Regions from separate parts of the Streptomyces sp. NPDC006384 genome, predicted to be linked through region 2. Evidence: predicted binding sites of a transcription regulator. Region 2 holds the regulator's gene; each other region holds the start of a gene.
The links. The regulator HrcA, encoded in region 2, represses chaperone genes, less so after heat shock. The targets are predictions, from matches to a motif close to TTNGCACTCNGNNNNNCNGAGTGCNAA.
Positions count from the first base shown of each region.

Region 1: groL (chaperonin GroEL) is a predicted target of HrcA. The motif match lies at 1,359-1,385, and genes of this name have one in related genera.
Region 3: groES (co-chaperone GroES) is a predicted target of HrcA. The motif match lies at 3,600-3,626, and genes of this name have one in related genera.

Region 1 covers NZ_JBIAHR010000003.1:345,223-351,023, reverse strand. The annotation lists gene thrC (threonine synthase) at 1-197, shown strand, start outside; gene ACFYOJ_RS05770 (MoaD/ThiS family protein) at 194-469, shown strand; gene ACFYOJ_RS05765 (cold-shock protein) at 926-1,129, shown strand; gene groL (chaperonin GroEL) at 1,548-3,170, shown strand; gene ACFYOJ_RS05755 (dihydrofolate reductase family protein) at 3,371-3,943, shown strand; gene ACFYOJ_RS05750 (hypothetical protein) at 4,016-4,606, opposite strand; gene murQ (N-acetylmuramic acid 6-phosphate etherase) at 4,677-5,612, opposite strand; gene ACFYOJ_RS05740 (MurR/RpiR family transcriptional regulator) at 5,680-5,801, opposite strand, start outside.
Region 2 covers NZ_JBIAHR010000012.1:216,067-221,867, reverse strand. The annotation lists gene hemW (radical SAM family heme chaperone HemW) at 1-515, shown strand, start outside; gene ACFYOJ_RS18950 (DUF3097 domain-containing protein) at 655-1,512, opposite strand; gene ACFYOJ_RS18945 (MBL fold metallo-hydrolase) at 1,547-2,278, opposite strand; gene hrcA (heat-inducible transcriptional repressor HrcA) at 2,440-3,456, shown strand; gene dnaJ (molecular chaperone DnaJ) at 3,457-4,596, shown strand; gene ACFYOJ_RS18930 (nitronate monooxygenase) at 4,858-5,801, shown strand, end outside.
Region 3 covers NZ_JBIAHR010000014.1:170,118-175,918, reverse strand. The annotation lists gene ACFYOJ_RS21055 (hypothetical protein) at 1-1,186, shown strand, start outside; gene groL (chaperonin GroEL) at 1,356-2,984, opposite strand; gene groES (co-chaperone GroES) at 3,145-3,453, opposite strand; gene ACFYOJ_RS21040 (polysaccharide deacetylase family protein) at 3,780-4,511, opposite strand; gene ACFYOJ_RS21035 (polysaccharide deacetylase family protein) at 4,508-5,452, opposite strand; gene ACFYOJ_RS21030 (methyltransferase domain-containing protein) at 5,451-5,801, shown strand, end outside.

The sequences.
Region 1 (5,801 bases), on a different contig from region 2:
TCGCGGAGACCGCGGGCGGTGTGACGGTCGGCGTCACGAAGAAGCTGATCGAGGACGGCGTCCTGGACCCGTCGCTCACCACGGTCGTCCTCAACACCGGCGACGGCCTCAAGACCCTCGACGCGGTGGCCGGCACCGGCCTGACCGCGACGATCCGCCCCGACCTGGACTCCTTCCGAGAGGCTGGCCTCGCATGAGCGTGACCGTTCGCATCCCCACCATCCTGCGCACCTACACCGGCGGGAAGGCCGAGGTCGCCGCCGAGGGCGCCACCCTCGCCGAGGTCATCTCCGACCTGGAGAAGAACCACACCGGCATCGCCGCCCGCGTCCTGGACGACCAGGGCAAGCTGCGCCGCTTCGTCAACGTCTACGTCAACGACGACGACGTCCGCTTCGAGCAGGGGCTGGAGACCGCGACGCCGGACGGCGCGGGCGTCTCCATCATCCCGGCGGTCGCCGGCGGCTGACCGCCGCCCGGCCCCCCGGCCGGCCCGCCGTCACCTTCGGTGAACGGCGTCACGCAGAGTTCCCCGGATTACCCCCTCCGCAAGAGAAGCGGAGGGGGTAATTCCATGTGATTGGGCGCGGTAGAGTTGGGGAACGCGCCCCCGGTCACCGGGCCGGCGCCTTCGCTTTCTCTCCGCGCGCCCGACAAGATGCAGCCAAAATGTGGCGCATTTCGCGGCCTTTGTTCACTTTGCGCGGCCCGACTTGACCCGTCATCAGGTGAAACTTCGCCATTTTCCGGACCGGGTGCGTCCAGATTTCTCGTCCGAGTGACCTGTTGCAGACGGCAGTTGGGCAGATACATTCAGCCGCGGTCGACGCGTTCCGGCGCACGCCCCCGCCCATTGGGGGGTGAGGTCTGACCCGGATCCGCGAAGTGTGGATCTGCGCAAGGGCCAGTAATAGGGGAGTTAGGCATGGCTCAGGGCACCGTCAAGTGGTTCAACGCGGAGAAGGGGTACGGCTTCATCGCGGTCGACGGTGGTGCGGATGTTTTCGTCCACTACAGCGCGATCCAGATGGACGGCTACCGCACCCTCGAAGAAGGCCAGCGGGTCGAGTTCGAGATCTCGCAGGGTCAGAAGGGCCCGCAGGCCGACATGGTCCGCCTCAGCGCCTGAGACGCGCGGCCACCGCAAGTCAACGGTCTTCCCCGAAGGGCCCGCACCCGTACCTGGGTGCGGGCCCTTCGGCCTGCCCGGACCCGGAGGACCCTGCCCCGGCTCCGGTCCCGGGCCCGTGTCCGGCCGGTGTTCGCGGGCGGCGGACCCGCCCCCCGATCCCCATAGGCGCTTGCGCCCGCCCGTCACCCGACCACCACCCCTCGACGAGCCCGCTACGCGGGCGCACCTTGCACTCGGGCGGGTCGAGTGCTAATCATTGGCGTTAGCACTCTGAAGGTGAGAGTGACAACGAAGGACCGGGTCGGTGAGGCCCGCGGGCCGACGTGGGAAGGAACCACGGGGCCGGCGAGCCGTCCGTCGCGGGCGCGGGCGCGGTCCGAAGGAATCACCCCCAGTCCTGGAGGGACCACTTCACATGGCCAAGATCATCGCGTTCGACGAGGAGGCGCGGCGCGGCCTCGAGCGCGGCATGAACCAGCTCGCGGACGCCGTCAAGGTGACGCTCGGCCCCAAGGGCCGCAACGTCGTCCTCGAGAAGAAGTGGGGCGCGCCCACGATCACCAACGACGGTGTCTCCATCGCCAAGGAGATCGAGCTCGAGGACCCGTACGAGAAGATCGGCGCCGAGCTGGTCAAGGAAGTCGCCAAGAAGACGGACGACGTCGCCGGTGACGGTACGACCACCGCGACCGTTCTGGCCCAGGCCCTGGTGCGCGAGGGTCTGCGCAACGTGGCCGCCGGCGCCAACCCGATGGCCCTGAAGCGCGGCATCGAGAAGGCCGTCGAGGCCGTCTCCGCCGCCCTGCTGGAGCAGGCGAAGGACGTCGAGACCAAGGAGCAGATCGCCTCCACGGCCTCCATCTCCGCCGCCGACACCCAGATCGGCGAGCTGATCGCCGAGGCCATGGACAAGGTCGGCAAGGAAGGCGTCATCACCGTCGAGGAGTCCCAGACCTTCGGTCTGGAGCTGGAGCTCACCGAGGGTATGCGCTTCGACAAGGGCTACATCTCGGCGTACTTCGCCACCGACATGGAGCGTATGGAGGCCGTCCTCGACGACCCGTACATCCTGATCGCCAACTCCAAGATCTCCAACGTCAAGGACCTGCTCCCGCTCCTGGAGAAGGTCATGCAGTCGGGCAAGCCGCTGCTGATCATCGCCGAGGACGTCGAGGGCGAGGCCCTGTCGACCCTGGTCGTCAACAAGATCCGCGGCACCTTCAAGTCCGTCGCCGTCAAGGCCCCGGGCTTCGGCGACCGCCGCAAGGCCATGCTCGGCGACATCGCCATCCTCACGGGCGGCGAGGTCATCTCCGAGGAGGTCGGCCTCAAGCTGGAGAACGCCACGCTCGACCTGCTGGGCAAGGCGCGCAAGGTCGTCATCACCAAGGACGAGACCACGATCGTGGACGGCGCCGGCTCCGCCGAGCAGGTCCAGGGCCGGGTCAACCAGATCCGCGCCGAGATCGAGAACAGCGACTCGGACTACGACCGCGAGAAGCTCCAGGAGCGCCTGGCGAAGCTGGCCGGCGGCGTGGCCGTCATCAAGGCCGGTGCCGCCACCGAGGTCGAGCTCAAGGAGCGCAAGCACCGCATCGAGGACGCCGTGCGCAACGCGAAGGCGGCCGTCGAGGAGGGCATCGTCGCCGGTGGTGGCGTGGCCCTGCTGCAGGCCTCCCAGGTCTTCGAGAAGCTGGAGCTCGACGGTGACGAGGCGACCGGCGCCAACGCCGTGAAGCTCGCGCTGGAGGCCCCGCTGAAGCAGATCGCCGTCAACGGTGGTCTCGAGGGCGGCGTCGTCGTGGAGAAGGTCCGCAACCTCCAGGTCGGCCACGGCCTGAACGCCGCGACCGGTGAGTACGTCGACATGATCGCCGAGGGCATCATCGACCCGGCGAAGGTGACCCGTTCCGCGCTGCAGAACGCCGCCTCCATCGCCGCGCTGTTCCTCACCACCGAGGCCGTCATCGCCGACAAGCCGGAGAAGGCCGCCGCGCCCGCCGGCGGCGGCATGCCGGGCGGTGACATGGACTTCTGATCGACCGGTTCCGGTTGATCGACCGTCCTTCGGTACCGAGGGCGGCACTCCTGGCCACAGGCCGGGGGTGCCGCCCTCGGGCGCGTTCCCGGGAAGATCCGCCGCGGCCGATGAGTTTTCGCGGTCGCCACGGTCGTAGTCGTACAAGATGAACGCACCGCGGGATGCCCCGTGCCACCGCACACCCAGGAGACGACCAGATGCGCACCCTGATCAGCACCGCCTTCGTCTCGCTCGACGGAGTCATGGAGGCTCCCGGCGGCGAGCCCGGCTACCGGAACTCGGGCTGGACCTTCAAGGACGTGGAGTTCCTCCCCGAGGCGTTCGAGATCAAGGGCCGGGAACAGAAGGAGGCCGGTGCCCTGCTGCTCGGCCGGGTCAGCTACCAGGCGTTCAGCACGGTCTGGCCGGACATGGAGGAGTTCGCCGACTACAGGACGATGCCGAAGTACGTCGTCTCCACCACCCTCACCGACGGCGATCTGGTGGACGACTGGGGCGAGACCACGATCCTGCGCTCGCTCGACGACGTCGCCGCGCTGAAGGAGACGGAGGGCGCCCCGCTCATCGTCCACGGCAGCGCCGCCCTCAACCGGGCCCTGTCGGACGCCGGTCTGATCGACCGCTACCACCTGCTGGTCTTCCCGCTGCTCCTCGGAGCGGGGAAGCGGCTGTTCAGCGACACGGACAAGGACACCCAGCGGCTGAGGCTCGTCGAGCACGAGACCTACGCCAACGGCATCCAGAAGAACGTCTTCGACGTCGTCCGCTGACCCCTCCCGCGGCCCCGTCCACCGGCGCGGTGCCCGGCCGAAGGGCTCAGCCGAAAGCCTCGGCCGAAGGGCTCAGCCGAAGGCGCCGCCGCCCATCGGCTCGATGTCCACCCGCACCGGCGTCCCCCACACGCGCAGCACCTCGTAGTCCGTGAACTCGTGCACCAGCCGGTACGCCATGGCCGCGCGCGGGGCGCGCAGCTGGGCGGCGATGTACAGCTCGGCCTCGCGGCGGTCGCGGCGCGGGGTGCCGCACAGCTGCCACGCCTGCCCGTTCCACAGCTCGGGCAGCCAGCGCTGCTGGGGCTGCGGGCGGTCGCCGCGCACCCCGTACCGGGACTGCACCGGCTCGGTGTGCCGGGCCGGGAGGGGGCCGCCGCCGTACTCGGCGTCGTACTCGGCGCGGCGGGCGGTGCGGCGGCGGGTCTCGCACAGCAGGCACAGGTCGGGGGCGGCCTCGTCGACCGGCCCGTTCGGGTGCTCGGGGCAGCGGGTGCTCGGGGCGGCCGCCGTGACGCCCTCCTCCAGCCGGTCCAGCGCGCGCTTCAGGTCGGCGCGGATCTCGTGCAGCTTGGCGTCGGGGGTGTCGGCGGTCAGGGCCTCGCCGTGCTCACCGAGGAGACGCAGGGCGCGGCCCAGGGCGGTCAGCTGGGCGTGGTTCATGTTCCTCAGGGTCGCACACGGGGCCGGTGGGGCGGACCGCCCGTGCGCACGCCGCCCGCGTGCCCGGGGCTCAGGTGGCCGCCGCGGCCAGCGCGGCGCGCAGCCGGCCGCCGGAGTCCTCCAGGAGGCGGGCGGCCGTGGGGCCGTCCACGTCGGCCAGCAGCGCCAGGATGGCGTGCTTGACCTCGCCGCCGGTGGCGGTCAGGGCGCGCTCGACCTCGTCGTCGGCGGCACCGGTGGCGAGCGCGACGATACGGCGGGAGCGGGCGCGCAGCTTCTCGTTGGAGGCGCGGACGTCGACCATCAGGTTCCCGTACGTCTTGCCGAGCCGGATCATGGTGATCGTCGACAGCATGTTGAGGACCAGCTTCTGCGCCGTGCCGGCCTTCAGCCGGGTGGAGCCGGTGAGCAGCTCGGGGCCGGTGACGACCTCGATGCCGTGCTCGGCGGCGGCGGCCAGCGCGCTGCCCGCGTTGCAGGCCAGGCCGACGGTCAGCGCGCCGAGCGCCCGCGCGTGCTCGACGGCGCCGACGGCGTACGGGGTGCGGCCGGAGGCGGAGACGCCGACCACCGTGTCGTCGGGGGTGAGGGCGAGCGCGTCGAGGTCGGCGCGGGCGAGCCCGGCGGAGTCCTCGGCGCCCTCGACGGAGGTCGTCATGGCCTCGGCGCCACCCGCGATCAGGCCGACGACCTGCCCGGGGGCCGTGTTGAAGGTGGGCGGGCACTCCGAGGCGTCCAGCACGCCGAGCCGGCCGGCCGTACCGGCGCCCGCGTAGACCAGCCGTCCGCCCCGGGCCATCCGGGCGGCGACGGCGTCGACGGCGGCGGCGATCTCGGGCAGCCGCGCGGCGACGGCGGCGGGCACGGTGGCGTCCTCGCCGTTCATCAGCCGCGCGATGTCGAGCGTGGACATCCGGTCGATCCCGGCCAGCTCGGGCCGGAACGCCTCGGTGGTCAGCGTCTCCAACTGGGAACGGAGATCGGGGTGTCGGGGGGTCTCAGTCATGAACCAGCCGCTCTTTTCGCCTTCGGTGCCAGTCTTGGCCAGTCTTGTCCCGGGGCGCGGGAAGGTCCTACGGTCTCCCGCGGTGCCCGTGCCGGTGCGCCAGCGCCTCGTACGAAGCGGCCAGCGCCGGCGCGGCCGACTCGTACGTCCGCTGCGCCACCCCCACGAACAGGCAGTCCACCACCAGCA
Region 2 (5,801 bases):
TCCGGCGCGGCGAGATCCCCATGACCGACGACGACGTGCACGCCGACCGGTACCTGATCGCCGAGGAGACCCTCTCCGCGGCCGGCTTCGACTGGTACGAGGTGTCCAACTGGGCCACCTCCGACGCCGGCCGCTGCCTGCACAACGAGCTGTACTGGCGGGGCGCCGACTGGTGGGGCGCCGGGCCCGGGGCCCACTCCCACGTGGGCGGCGTGCGCTGGTGGAACGTGAAGCACCCCGGCGCGTACGCGGGGGCGCTGGCGGCGGGGAGGTCGCCGGGGGCCGGACGCGAGATCCTCACGGAGGAGGACCGGCGGGTGGAGCGCGTCCTGCTGGAGCTGCGGCTGCGGGAGGGCGTACCGCTGTCCCTGCTGCGGGAGGCGGGGCTTGCCGCCTCTCGGCGGGCCCTGTCGGACGGGCTGCTCCAGGAGGGGCCGTACGAGGAGGGGCGGGCCGTGCTCACGCTGCGCGGGCGTCTGCTGGCGGACGCGGTGGTGCGGGACCTGGTGGACTGACGGGGCTGTTTCCCGCCCCCGCCGCCCCTTCCCGTCCCGACCCCGGGGGCTCCGCCCCCCGGACCCCCGCTCCCCGGACTTTCCGGGACTCCGCCGGAGAGGGCCCGGGAGGGGCGGGTCTCACCTCACTCGTCTCACCTCACTCGGTGACGAAGTCGATCAACTGCTCGACCCGCCCCAGCAGCTCCGGCTGCAGGTCCTTGTACGAGTGGACCCGGGCCAGGATCGCCTGCCACACCGCCCCGGTGTTGTCCGCCGGCCACCCCAGCGCCCGGCACACGCCCGTCTTCCAGTCCTGCCCGCGCGGCACCCGGGGCCAGCCCGCGATGCCGAGCGACGACGGCTTCACCGCCTCCCAGATGTCGATGTACGGGTGGCCCACGACCAGCGCGTGCTCGCTCGTCACCGCCTGCGCGATCCGCCACTCCTTCGACCCCGGCACCAGGTGGTCCACCAGCACCCCGAGCCGCGCGTCCGGGCCCGGCGCGAAGTCGTCGACGATGGACGGCAGGTCGTCCACGCCCTCCAGGTACTCCACGACCACGCCCTCGATGCGCAGGTCGTCGCCCCAGACCTTCTCGACCAGCTCGGCGTCGTGCCGGCCCTCGACGTAGATGCGGCCGGCGCGGGCCACGCGCGCGCGGGCGCCGGGGACGGCGACCGAACCGGACGCCGTACGGGCGGGCCGGGCCGGGCCGGAGGCGGGCCTCACCAGGGTCACGGTCCTGCCCTCCAGCAGGAAGCCGCGCGGCTCCAGCGGGAAGACCCGGTGCTTGCCGAAACGGTCCTCCAGCGTCACCGTGCCCGCCTCGCAGCGGATCACGGCGCCGCAGAAGCCGGTGACGGCCTCCTCGACCACCAGACCGGGGTCGGCCGGCACCTCGGGCACCGGCTGCGGTTTCTTCCACGGAGGGGTCAGGTCGGCGGAGTACACACGACGGCGCGGGCCCGCAGGACCCTCGGGGGAAGGGCGGTGGTGGGAGACGGGTGGGCGCATTCTGCCGACGATAGGAGAAACGCGCGGCCCGTGATCAGGACGACACGCCGAAACGGGCGGCCAGCGCGTCCCGCTGGGCCCGGACGAACGCCGCGTCCACCACCGCCCCGTGCCCCGGCACGTACAGCGCGTCCTCGCCGCCCAGTTCCAGCAGCCGGTCCAGCGCCGCCGGCCAGCGCGACGGCACGGCGTCGGGCCCCGCCTGCGGATCGCCGGACTCCTCCACGAGGTCCCCGCAGAAGACGACCGCGACCTCGCCCGGCACCAGCACCGCGAGGTCGTGCCCCGTGTGCCCGGGGCCCACGTCGGCCAGCAGGACCCGCCGCCCGCCGCCCAGGTCGAGCGTCCGCGCGCCGCGCACCTCGTGGCGGACCGCGACGAGCGCGTCCACGGCCTCCTCCGCGAGCCGGGCGTCCAGCCCCTCGGCCACCGCGTCCGCCCGCAGCCCCTCCCGGCCCCCCGCCCCCGCCAGCAGCGCGGCCGTGCCCGTCGCGCCGTACACCTCGGCGCCCGCGAACGCCGCCGCCCCGAGGACGTGGTCGAAATGCGGGTGGGTCAGCGCGAGATGCGTCACACGGCGCCCGGCGAGCCGCTGCGCCCGCGCCCGCAGCCGCGCGCCCTCCGCGAGACTCGAACCGGCGTCCACCAGCAGGGCCGCGTCCGCGCCGACGACCAGCCCCGCCGTGCAGTCCCACACCGGCAGCCGGCACCGGCCCACCCCGGCCGCCAGCCGCTCCCACCCCAGGTCCTTCCACGTCACCGTCACGACGGTGACGCTAACGCCGCGGCGGCCCCGGCACGGCGACGGGGCACCGGCCTTGCCGCAGCCGTACCCGACGGCCGTACACTGGGCCGGGGAAGTCTGGCACTCGCACACGCAGAGTGCCAGGGGGAACACCGGGCGGACGACTTCTGGAGGTGTGCGCGATGCTCAGTGAACGCAGGCTGAAGGTGCTGCGTGCCATCGTCCAGGACTACGTCGGCACCGAGGAGCCCGTCGGCTCCAAGGCCCTCACCGAGCGGCACAACCTCGGCGTCTCCCCGGCCACCGTGCGCAACGACATGGCGGCCCTGGAGGACGAAGGGTTCATCGCCCAGCCGCACACCAGCGCCGGGCGCATCCCGACCGACAAGGGCTACCGGCTCTTCGTCGACAGGCTGGCCGGCGTCAAGCCGATGACCGCGCCCGAGCGGCGCGCCATCCAGAACTTCCTGGAGGGCGCCGTCGACCTCGACGACGTCGTGGCCCGCACGGTGCGGCTGCTCGCGCAGCTCACCCGGCAGGTCGCCGTCGTGCAGTACCCGTCGCTGACCCGTTCGACCGTGCGGCACGTGGAGCTGCTCTCCCTGGCGCCCGCGCGCCTGATGCTCGTGCTGATCACGGACACCGGACGGGTCGAGCAGCGGATGATCGACTGCCCGGCGCCCTTCGGCGAGGCCTCCCTCGCCGATCTGCGGGCCCGGCTCAACAGCAGGGTCGCGGGACGCCGGTTCGCGGACGTGCCGGGTCTGGTCGAGGACCTCCCGGAGGCCTTCGAGGCCGAGGACCGGGGTACGGTCTCCACCGTGCTCTCCACTCTCCTGGAGACGCTGGTCGAGGAGAACGAGGAGCGGCTGATGATCGGCGGCACCGCCAATCTCACCCGCTTCGGGCACGACTTCCCCCTCACGATCCGGCCGGTGCTCGAGGCGCTGGAGGAGCAGGTCGTGCTCCTCAAGCTGCTCGGCGAGGCGAAGGATCCGGGCGTGACCGTACGGATCGGTCACGAGAACGCCCACGAAGGACTCAACTCCACGTCCGTCGTGTCGGTCGGCTACGGTTCGGGCGGCGAGGCTGTCGCCAAGCTCGGCGTGGTCGGACCGACCCGCATGGACTACCCGGGAACGATGGGAGCGGTACGCGCAGTGGCACGGTACGTCGGACAGATCCTGGCGGAGTCGTAGGTGGCCACGGACTACTACGCCGTACTCGGCGTGCGCCGCGACGCCTCTCAGGACGAGATCAAGAAGGCGTTCCGGAGGCTCGCGCGCGAGCTGCACCCGGACGTCAACCCCGATCCGAAGACCCAGGAGCGGTTCAAGGAGATCAACGCCGCCTACGAGGTGCTGTCGGACCCGCAGAAGAAGCAGGTCTACGACCTCGGCGGCGACCCGCTGTCCCAGTCGGGCGGCGCGGGCGGGGCCGGCGGCTTCGGCGCGGGCGGCTTCGGGAACTTCTCGGACATCATGGACGCCTTCTTCGGCACGGCGTCGCAGCGCGGACCGCGCTCGCGCACCCGCCGCGGCCAGGACGCCATGATCCGCATCGAGGTGGAGCTGGACGAGGCGGCCTTCGGCACGACCAAGGACATCCAGGTCGACACGGCCGTCGTCTGCAACACCTGCAACGGCGAGGGCGCGGCCCCGGGCACCTCGGCCCAGACGTGTGACATGTGCCGCGGCCGCGGTGAGGTCTCGCAGGTCACCCGGTCCTTCCTGGGCCAGGTCATGACCTCCCGGCCCTGCCCCCAGTGCCAGGGCTTCGGCACCGTCGTCCCGACCCCGTGCCCCGAGTGCGCGGGCGACGGCCGGATCCGTTCCCGGCGCACCCTGACCGTGAAGATCCCCGCCGGTGTCGACAACGGCACGCGGATCCAGCTCGCGGGCGAGGGCGAGGTCGGCCCCGGCGGCGGCCCCGCCGGCGACCTGTACGTCGAGATCCACGAGCTGCCGCACCCGCAGTTCCAGCGCCGCGGCGACGACCTGCACTGCACGGTCACCCTGCCGATGACGGCGGCGGCCCTCGGCACCAAGGTGCCGCTGGAGACCCTCGACGGCGTGGAGGAGGTCGACATCCGCCCGGGCACCCAGTCCGGCCAGTCGATCCCGCTGCACGGCCGGGGCGTCACCCACCTGCGCGGCGGCGGCCGGGGCGACCTCATCGTCCACGTCGAGGTCACCACCCCGACCAAGCTCGACCCCGAGCAGGAGCGCGTCCTGCGCGAGCTGGCCAAGCTGCGCGGCGAGGAGCGGCCCCAGGGCCAGTTCCAGCCGGGGCAGCAGGGGCTGTTCTCGCGGCTGAAGGACGCCTTCAACGGCCGCTGAGGGAGGGCGCCGGAAGGCGCGGAGGAAGCCCCGGGAAGCCCCTGACGCCGATGGCCGTCGGGGGCTTCCCGCTGCGGCCGTCGGGGGCTTCCCGCCGTGGGCCTCGGGACTTCCCGGCACGGGCCCCTCGGGGCTTCCCGCCGCGGACGTCAGGGGCTTCCCGGCGCCGGTCTCCCAGGCCCCGCGAGGCGGGTGCCGCCCGGCGTGCGCCGGTGGAAGCCCGGATTCGGAGTCGCCCCCGGGACGTGACACCATGCGCTCATGTCCTCCGCACTGACCGATCTCTTCCCCTACCCGATCGTGCAGGCGCCCATGGCGGGCGGCGTCTCCGTGCCGCGGCTCGCGGCCGCGGTCTGCGAGGCGGGAGGGCTGGGTTTCCTGGCCGCCGGGTACAAGACCGCGGACGGGATGTACGAGGAGATCAAGCAGTTGCGGGGGCTGACCGCCCGCCCGTTCGGCGTCAACCTCTTCATGCCGCAGCCGAAGACGCCCGGTGCGGGCACCGGCTTCACCGGAGCGGCCGACGTCGCGTCCTTCAACGCCTCCGCGGTCGGCGTCTACGCCCACCAGCTGGCCGGTGAGGCCGCCTGGTACGAGACCGAGCTCGGCGACCCGGAGTGCGGCCGGGACGACGGCTACGACACCAAGCTCGCCGTGCTGCTGGACAACCCGGTGCCCGTGGTGTCGTTCCACTTCGGCGTCCCGGGCCCCGAGGCCGTCGACGCGCTCCACCGGGCCGGCACCTTCGTCCTGGCCACGGCGACCACCGCCGGCGAGGCCCGGGCCGTCGAACGGGCCGGTGCCGACGCGGTGATCGCCCAGGGTGTGGAGGCCGGCGGACACCAGGGCACCCACCGCGACTGCCCGGAGACCGACGGCACCGGCATCGGACTGCTCTCCCTGGTCGCCCAGGTCCGGGAGGCGGTGCGCCTCCCGGTGATCGCCGCCGGCGGCATCATGCGCGGCTCCCAGATCGCCGCGGTCCTCGCGGCCGGAGCGAGCGCGGCCCAGCTCGGCACCGCCTTCCTCGCCACCCCCGAGTCCGGCGCGCACGCCCTGCACAAGCAGGCACTGACCGACCCGCTGTTCGTCCGCACCGAGATGACCCGCGCCTTCTCCGGCCGCCCCGCCCGCGGCCTGGTCAACCGCTTCCTGCGCGAGCACGGCCCCTACGCCCCCGCCGCCTACCCGGAGGTGCACCACCT
Region 3 (5,801 bases), on a different contig from region 2:
TCCGGCCGGCGTCCCCTCCGTCACGGGCGCCTCCCCCGCCGGTGCCACCCCGGCCGCCACGGGCTCCCCCTCGACCGGCGCCCCCTCCGCAGGGGCAGGCGCCTCCGGTGTCCCGGGCGGCGCCCCTTCCCCGGGTGCCCGGCCCGCGCCGGTGCCCCGGGCCCGTACCACCGCGCCGCGTGGGGCGTCGCCCCGGCGGGAGAAGAGGCAGTCGCGGAAGATCGCGCAGCGGATCGTGCCGGACGACCTCCAGCCCGACGTGCTGCGGCAGGAGCTCGTCGAACTCGGGGACGCGTTCCGCGCGTACCAGCGGCGGCCCGAACCCGATCTCGCCCTCCTCGCCGAGCTCCACGACCGCAAGGCACGCGCCTTCACCGCGTGGGCCGCCGTCACCGACGACGCGTCCCTGCTCGAGGAGGCGAAACGGGCGGAGGCGGCCGCCCGGACCACCCGTGAGATGAACGCGAACCGCCTCGGCGTCACGGCGGACGGGGACGGTCCGGCGATCGAGCGGCTGCTGACCCGGGGTCAGGGGGCCCACGCGCGCAGGGTGCTGGAGCACATCCGGACCCACGCCCCGCTCCCCGGGTCCGAGGCGCGGCTCGCGGTGCTGATGCTGACCCTGCGGTCCGCGCGCGCCGGCACCGGGAACGTCACCGGGCAGGACCTCAACGGCTGGCTGCAGAGCGACGCCGAGCGGGTGCTCCAGCAGCTCGTCGACGCCGGCTGGCTGCGTCTGCCGGAGGAGGACACCGTCGCCGACGCGCTGGACTCCCGGCCCGAGGACCCCACTCAGGTCACCGTCCCCTCGCTGCTGCCCGGTGAGCCGCGCCCGTTCTTCTTCGGCAAGGTCACCCGGGCGCGGCTGTCGGGGTGGGCGCAGAAAGTGGTGGGCGACCGGAAGATCCGCAAGAAGAAGCCGACCGCCGCCACCCGGCTCCTCGCCGTGTACACCGCCGCCCACAGCCGGCCCGACGGCCGTATCGACGGCTGTGCCGAAGACGCCGGGGGCGAAGGTCTCGGTCTGGACGCGGTCGCCGTGTTCTGCGGGCTGCGGTCCGAGGACGTCGCCGCACATGTCGACCGGCTGGTCGCCGCCGACTGGCTCGCGGAGGCCGACGTCACCGGGGGGAGGCTGCGGGGGCGGCTCGCCGAGCGGGTGCTGCCGCTGAGCGGGCTGGTGTGACGGCTCCCCGGTAATGGCTCCCCGGTGACGGGTCGACGCGACGCCGTCACCGCACCCCCGGGCACCGGGCTCCGGTGCGTGGCCGGGGCGGCACGGCGAGGGCCCGGCACTCCTGCGGGATCGTGCAGGAGTGCCGGGCCCTCACTCAGCGGCTGTCAGCCTGGCGTCGTCAGTGCGAGTGACCGTGGCTGTGGCCGTGGCCGGCGGCCGGCTCCTCCTCTTCCTTCTTCTCGACGACCAGGGTCTCGGTCGTCAGGAGGAGGGAGGCGATGGAGGCGGCGTTCTCCAGGGCGGAGCGGGTGACCTTGACCGGGTCGATGACGCCGGCCTTGACCAGGTCGCCGTACTCGCCGGTGGCGGCGTTGTAGCCGCTGCCCTTCTCGAGCTCCGCGACCTTGGAGACGATCACGTAGCCCTCGAGGCCGGCGTTCTCGGCGATCCAGCGCAGCGGCTCGACGGCGGCCTTGCGGACGACCGACACACCGGTGGCCTCGTCGCCGGTCTTGCCGAGGTTGCCCTCGAGGACCTTGACGGCGTGGACCAGGGCGGAGCCACCACCGGAGACGATGCCCTCCTCGACCGCGGCGCGGGTCGCGGAGATGGCGTCCTCCAGACGGTGCTTGCGCTCCTTCAGCTCCACCTCGGTGGCGGCGCCGACCTTGATCACGCACACGCCGCCGGCCAGCTTCGCGAGGCGCTCCTGGAGCTTCTCGCGGTCCCAGTCGGAGTCCGTGTTCTCGATCTCGGCCTTGATCTGGGCGACGCGGCCCTGCAGCTCCTCGGCGTTGCCGGCACCGTCGACGATCGTGGTGTCGTCCTTGGTGACGGTGACGCGGCGGGCGGAGCCGAGCACGTCCAGGCCGACCTGGTCGAGCTTGAGGCCGACCTCCTCGGAGATGACGGTGGCGCCGGTGAGGACGGCCATGTCCTGCAGCATCGCCTTGCGGCGGTCGCCGAAGCCGGGAGCCTTCACCGCGACGGCGTTGAAGGTGCCGCGGATCTTGTTGACGACCAGGGTCGACAGGGCCTCGCCCTCGACGTCCTCGGCGATGATCAGCAGCGGCTTGGAGGCGTTGGCCTGGATGACCTTCTCCAGCAGCGGCAGCAGGTCCGCGATGGAGGAGATCTTGCCCTGGTTGATGAGGATGTACGGGTCCTCGAGGACGGCCTCCATGCGCTCCTGGTCCGTCACGAAGTACGGCGACAGGTAGCCCTTGTCGAAGGCCATGCCCTCGGTGAAGTCCAGCTCCAGACCGAAGGTGTTGGACTCCTCGACGGTGATGACACCGTCCTTGCCGACCTTGTCCATGGCCTCGGCGATGAGCTCGCCGACCTGCTGGTCCTGGGCGGACAGCGCGGCCACGGCGGCGATGTCGGACTTCTCGTCGATCGGGCGGGCGGTCGCGAGGAGGTCCTCGGAGACGGCCTTGACGGCCGCGTCGATGCCCTTCTTCAGCAGCGCCGGGGAGGCGCCGGCGGCGACGTTCTTCAGGCCCTCACGGACCAGCGCCTGGGCCAGGACGGTGGCGGTGGTGGTGCCGTCACCCGCGATGTCGTTGGTCTTGGTCGCCACCTCCTTCACCAGCTGGGCGCCGAGGTTCTCGTACGGGTCCTCGATCTCGACCTCGCGGGCGATCGTGACACCGTCGTTGGTGATGGTGGGGGCGCCGAACTTCTTGTCGATGACGACGTTGCGGCCCTTGGGGCCGATCGTCACCTTGACCGTGTCGGCAAGCTTGTTGACGCCGCGCTCGAGGGCGCGACGGGCGTCCTCGTCGAACTTCAGGATCTTCGCCATGGGAGCGGGAGCCCTCTCGGAAAGCTGATCTAACGGAAAACAGACTGCGCCCCTCGCGCCCGGCTTCTTATCGGTCGCGGGGGGCCAGGGGCGCAGCTGTCGAGCAGAGTCGAGGCGGGTCGACCTACGTCTTGTCTCGGTCGTCCTGCTTCTCGACGTCCTACTTCTCGACGATCGCGAGCACGTCGCGGGCCGAGAGGACGAGGTACTCCTCGCCGTTGTACTTCACCTCGGTGCCGCCGTACTTGCTGTAGAGCACGACGTCACCGACCTTGACGTCGAGCGGAAGACGGTTGCCGTCCTCGAAGCGGCCCGGGCCCACGGCCAGGACGACGCCCTCCTGGGGCTTCTCCTTGGCGGTGTCCGGAATGACCAGGCCCGACGCCGTGGTCTGCTCGGCGTCGAGCGGCTGGACCACGATGCGGTCCTCGAGCGGCTTGATGGCAACCTTGGAGCTGGTGGTCGTCACGATCCGACCTCCCCCTTCGGAGATCTCACGGGGTTAACTGTCTGAGGTGGCGACCAGGTGGATCCGTCGTCGCGGGTGCCGGACCTGCCCGTCGCGTAGTTGGCACTCTCCAGGGGTGAGTGCCAGACCAGAGACTATGACCGCGGTTAGCACTCGGTCAAGCGGAGTGCCAATGCCCGCGGCGCGTCGGCCGGTTTTTCACGTGAACGCCGGTTCGGGGAGCGCGCCGTTGCCCGGTGTGGGCGCTGCTGGGGGCCGAAGAGCCTCGTCCTCGTTCTCCCCCGGAGGGGGCACCCCCCAGGACGGGCTGAAACACCCCGCCGGTGTCAGAGGTAGTCCTCCAGGCGTCCCACCCGTAGGCCTTGACGCTCGATCTCGTGCAGGAGTTCCTCCGTGCGGGACGGGGCGGTGACCGCGATGATGTCGCCGGGGCGCAGGGCGTGTTCGCCTCGGGTGAAGGTGAGGCCGCCCTCGTCGCCCAGGGCGGCGCGCCACAGGACGACGGCCGTGATGCCGCAGTCGGCGGCGGCGCGCAGGGTGGTCGGGTCGTAGCTGCCGTGGGGCGGGCGGAAGAGGTGGGGGCGGACGCCGAAGCGGGCGTGGAGCTTGGTCTGCTGGCCGCAGATCTCGGCGCGCTGGCCGGCGTAGGGCAGGCCGCGCAGGGAGCGGTGGTCGAGGGTGTGGTTCTGCAGGCCGGCGCCGACGGAGCGCAGCCGCGCGAACTCGCCGTACGCCGGTCCGGTGACGGTGTCGGTGAGGAACAGGGTGACCGGGAGCCGCCGCCGGCGGATCAGGGCGGTCAGGCCCGGGTCCCGGTCGGCGCCGTCCTCGTAGGTGAGGAAGACGACCTCGTCGGTGGTGCGGACGTGGTCCAGGACGGGCGGCGGCTCCTGGCCCTGTCCGCCCGCCCCGGCCGGTTTGCCCGCCGAGGGCTGGTGGGCGGGGACGGTGGACCGGACGCAGCCGGTGAGCAGTACGGCGGCCAGTACGGCGGCCAGTACGGCGGCCAGGGCGCCGGTCAGGGCGGCCCCGGCCGGCCGGAACCGCCCGCGCCTCACAGGTAGTCCTCCAGCCGGGCCACCGCGTATCCCTCGGCGGTGATCCGGTCCAGGAAACGGCGGGCCATGTCCGTCATCGTGCCGTCCCAGTCGTCGCGGCCCCGGAAGTGGGTGAGGACGATGTCCCCGGGGTGCAGGTCCCGGTCCCACTCGCGGTACTCCCAGTGGTCGACGAAGACCTCCTCGTTCCAGATCGGCACGTGCGTGACGCCGCAGGACTTCGCGGCGCGCAGGGTGTCGCGGTTGTAGTTGCCGAAGGGCGGGCGGAAGAGGGCGGGGCGCTTGCCGTAGCGCTTCTCGATCACCTTCTGCATGCCGCAGATCTCCCGCTTCTGTGCCTCGTAGGAGAGCGCCGGGAGGTAGGGGTGGGTCAGGGTGTGGCCGTTGAGGGTGACTCCGAGGTCCTGCATCCTCTCGAAGTAGCCGTAGTCGTCCTTGATCTCCTCGTCGGTGAGGAAGACCGTGTAGGGGATCTTCAGCTCGCTCATCATGCGCAGGAAGGCCGGGTCCTTCTCGGCGCCGTCGTCGATGGTGAGGAAGACGATCCGCTCCTCGGTGGGGACGGTGGTGAAGACCGGCGGGAGGTTCTCCTGTCCCTCGACCTCGAAGCCCTCGCGTGCGGTGATCCGCGGCTTGCGGGCGGGCGGCGGGGGCGCGGTGAGGGGGACCTTCTTCAGGTTCCAGCGCCTGGCGGCGGCGGCCCGGGCGGTGTGCGCCGCGCGCAGTCCGTCCGCGTAGGCGTCGAGGGCGCGGCCCGGCGGGGCCTGATGGGGCTGCTGGCCGGGGGCGCCCCGCACCCCGGGGGTGTCGCCCTGCGCGCAGCCGGGGGCGAGGGCGGCGAGGAGGAGCACGGCGAGGACGCCGCGCGTCCGGAGTCCCGGGGAGGCGGACCGGACCGCCCCGAATGGCCGTCTTTTGTCATTTTGTACGACTACTCGCATGGTGCCGGATCCTCGCAGCCACCGGCCTCGCGCCCCCGCCCCGACACCGCACCGGACGCCCACCGTCCACCGACTGGCCCACAATGGGGCGGTGAACGACCTCGACGCCCTCCTCGCCCTGCTCACCCCCGAAGGCCGCGCCCTGCTCGACGAGGTCCGGGACACCGACCCCGCGCGGGAGCTGGCCGTCGCCACCCGGCTGCGCCGCGAGCACCCGGCCGCCCTGGTGTCGGCGGCGCTCGGCCAGGCGCGGCTGCGGCAGCGGGCGGCGGCGAAGTTCGGGGCCGGGGACGCCGGGCGGATGTTCTTCACGCCGAACGGGGTGGAGCAGTCGACCCGGGCGAGCGTG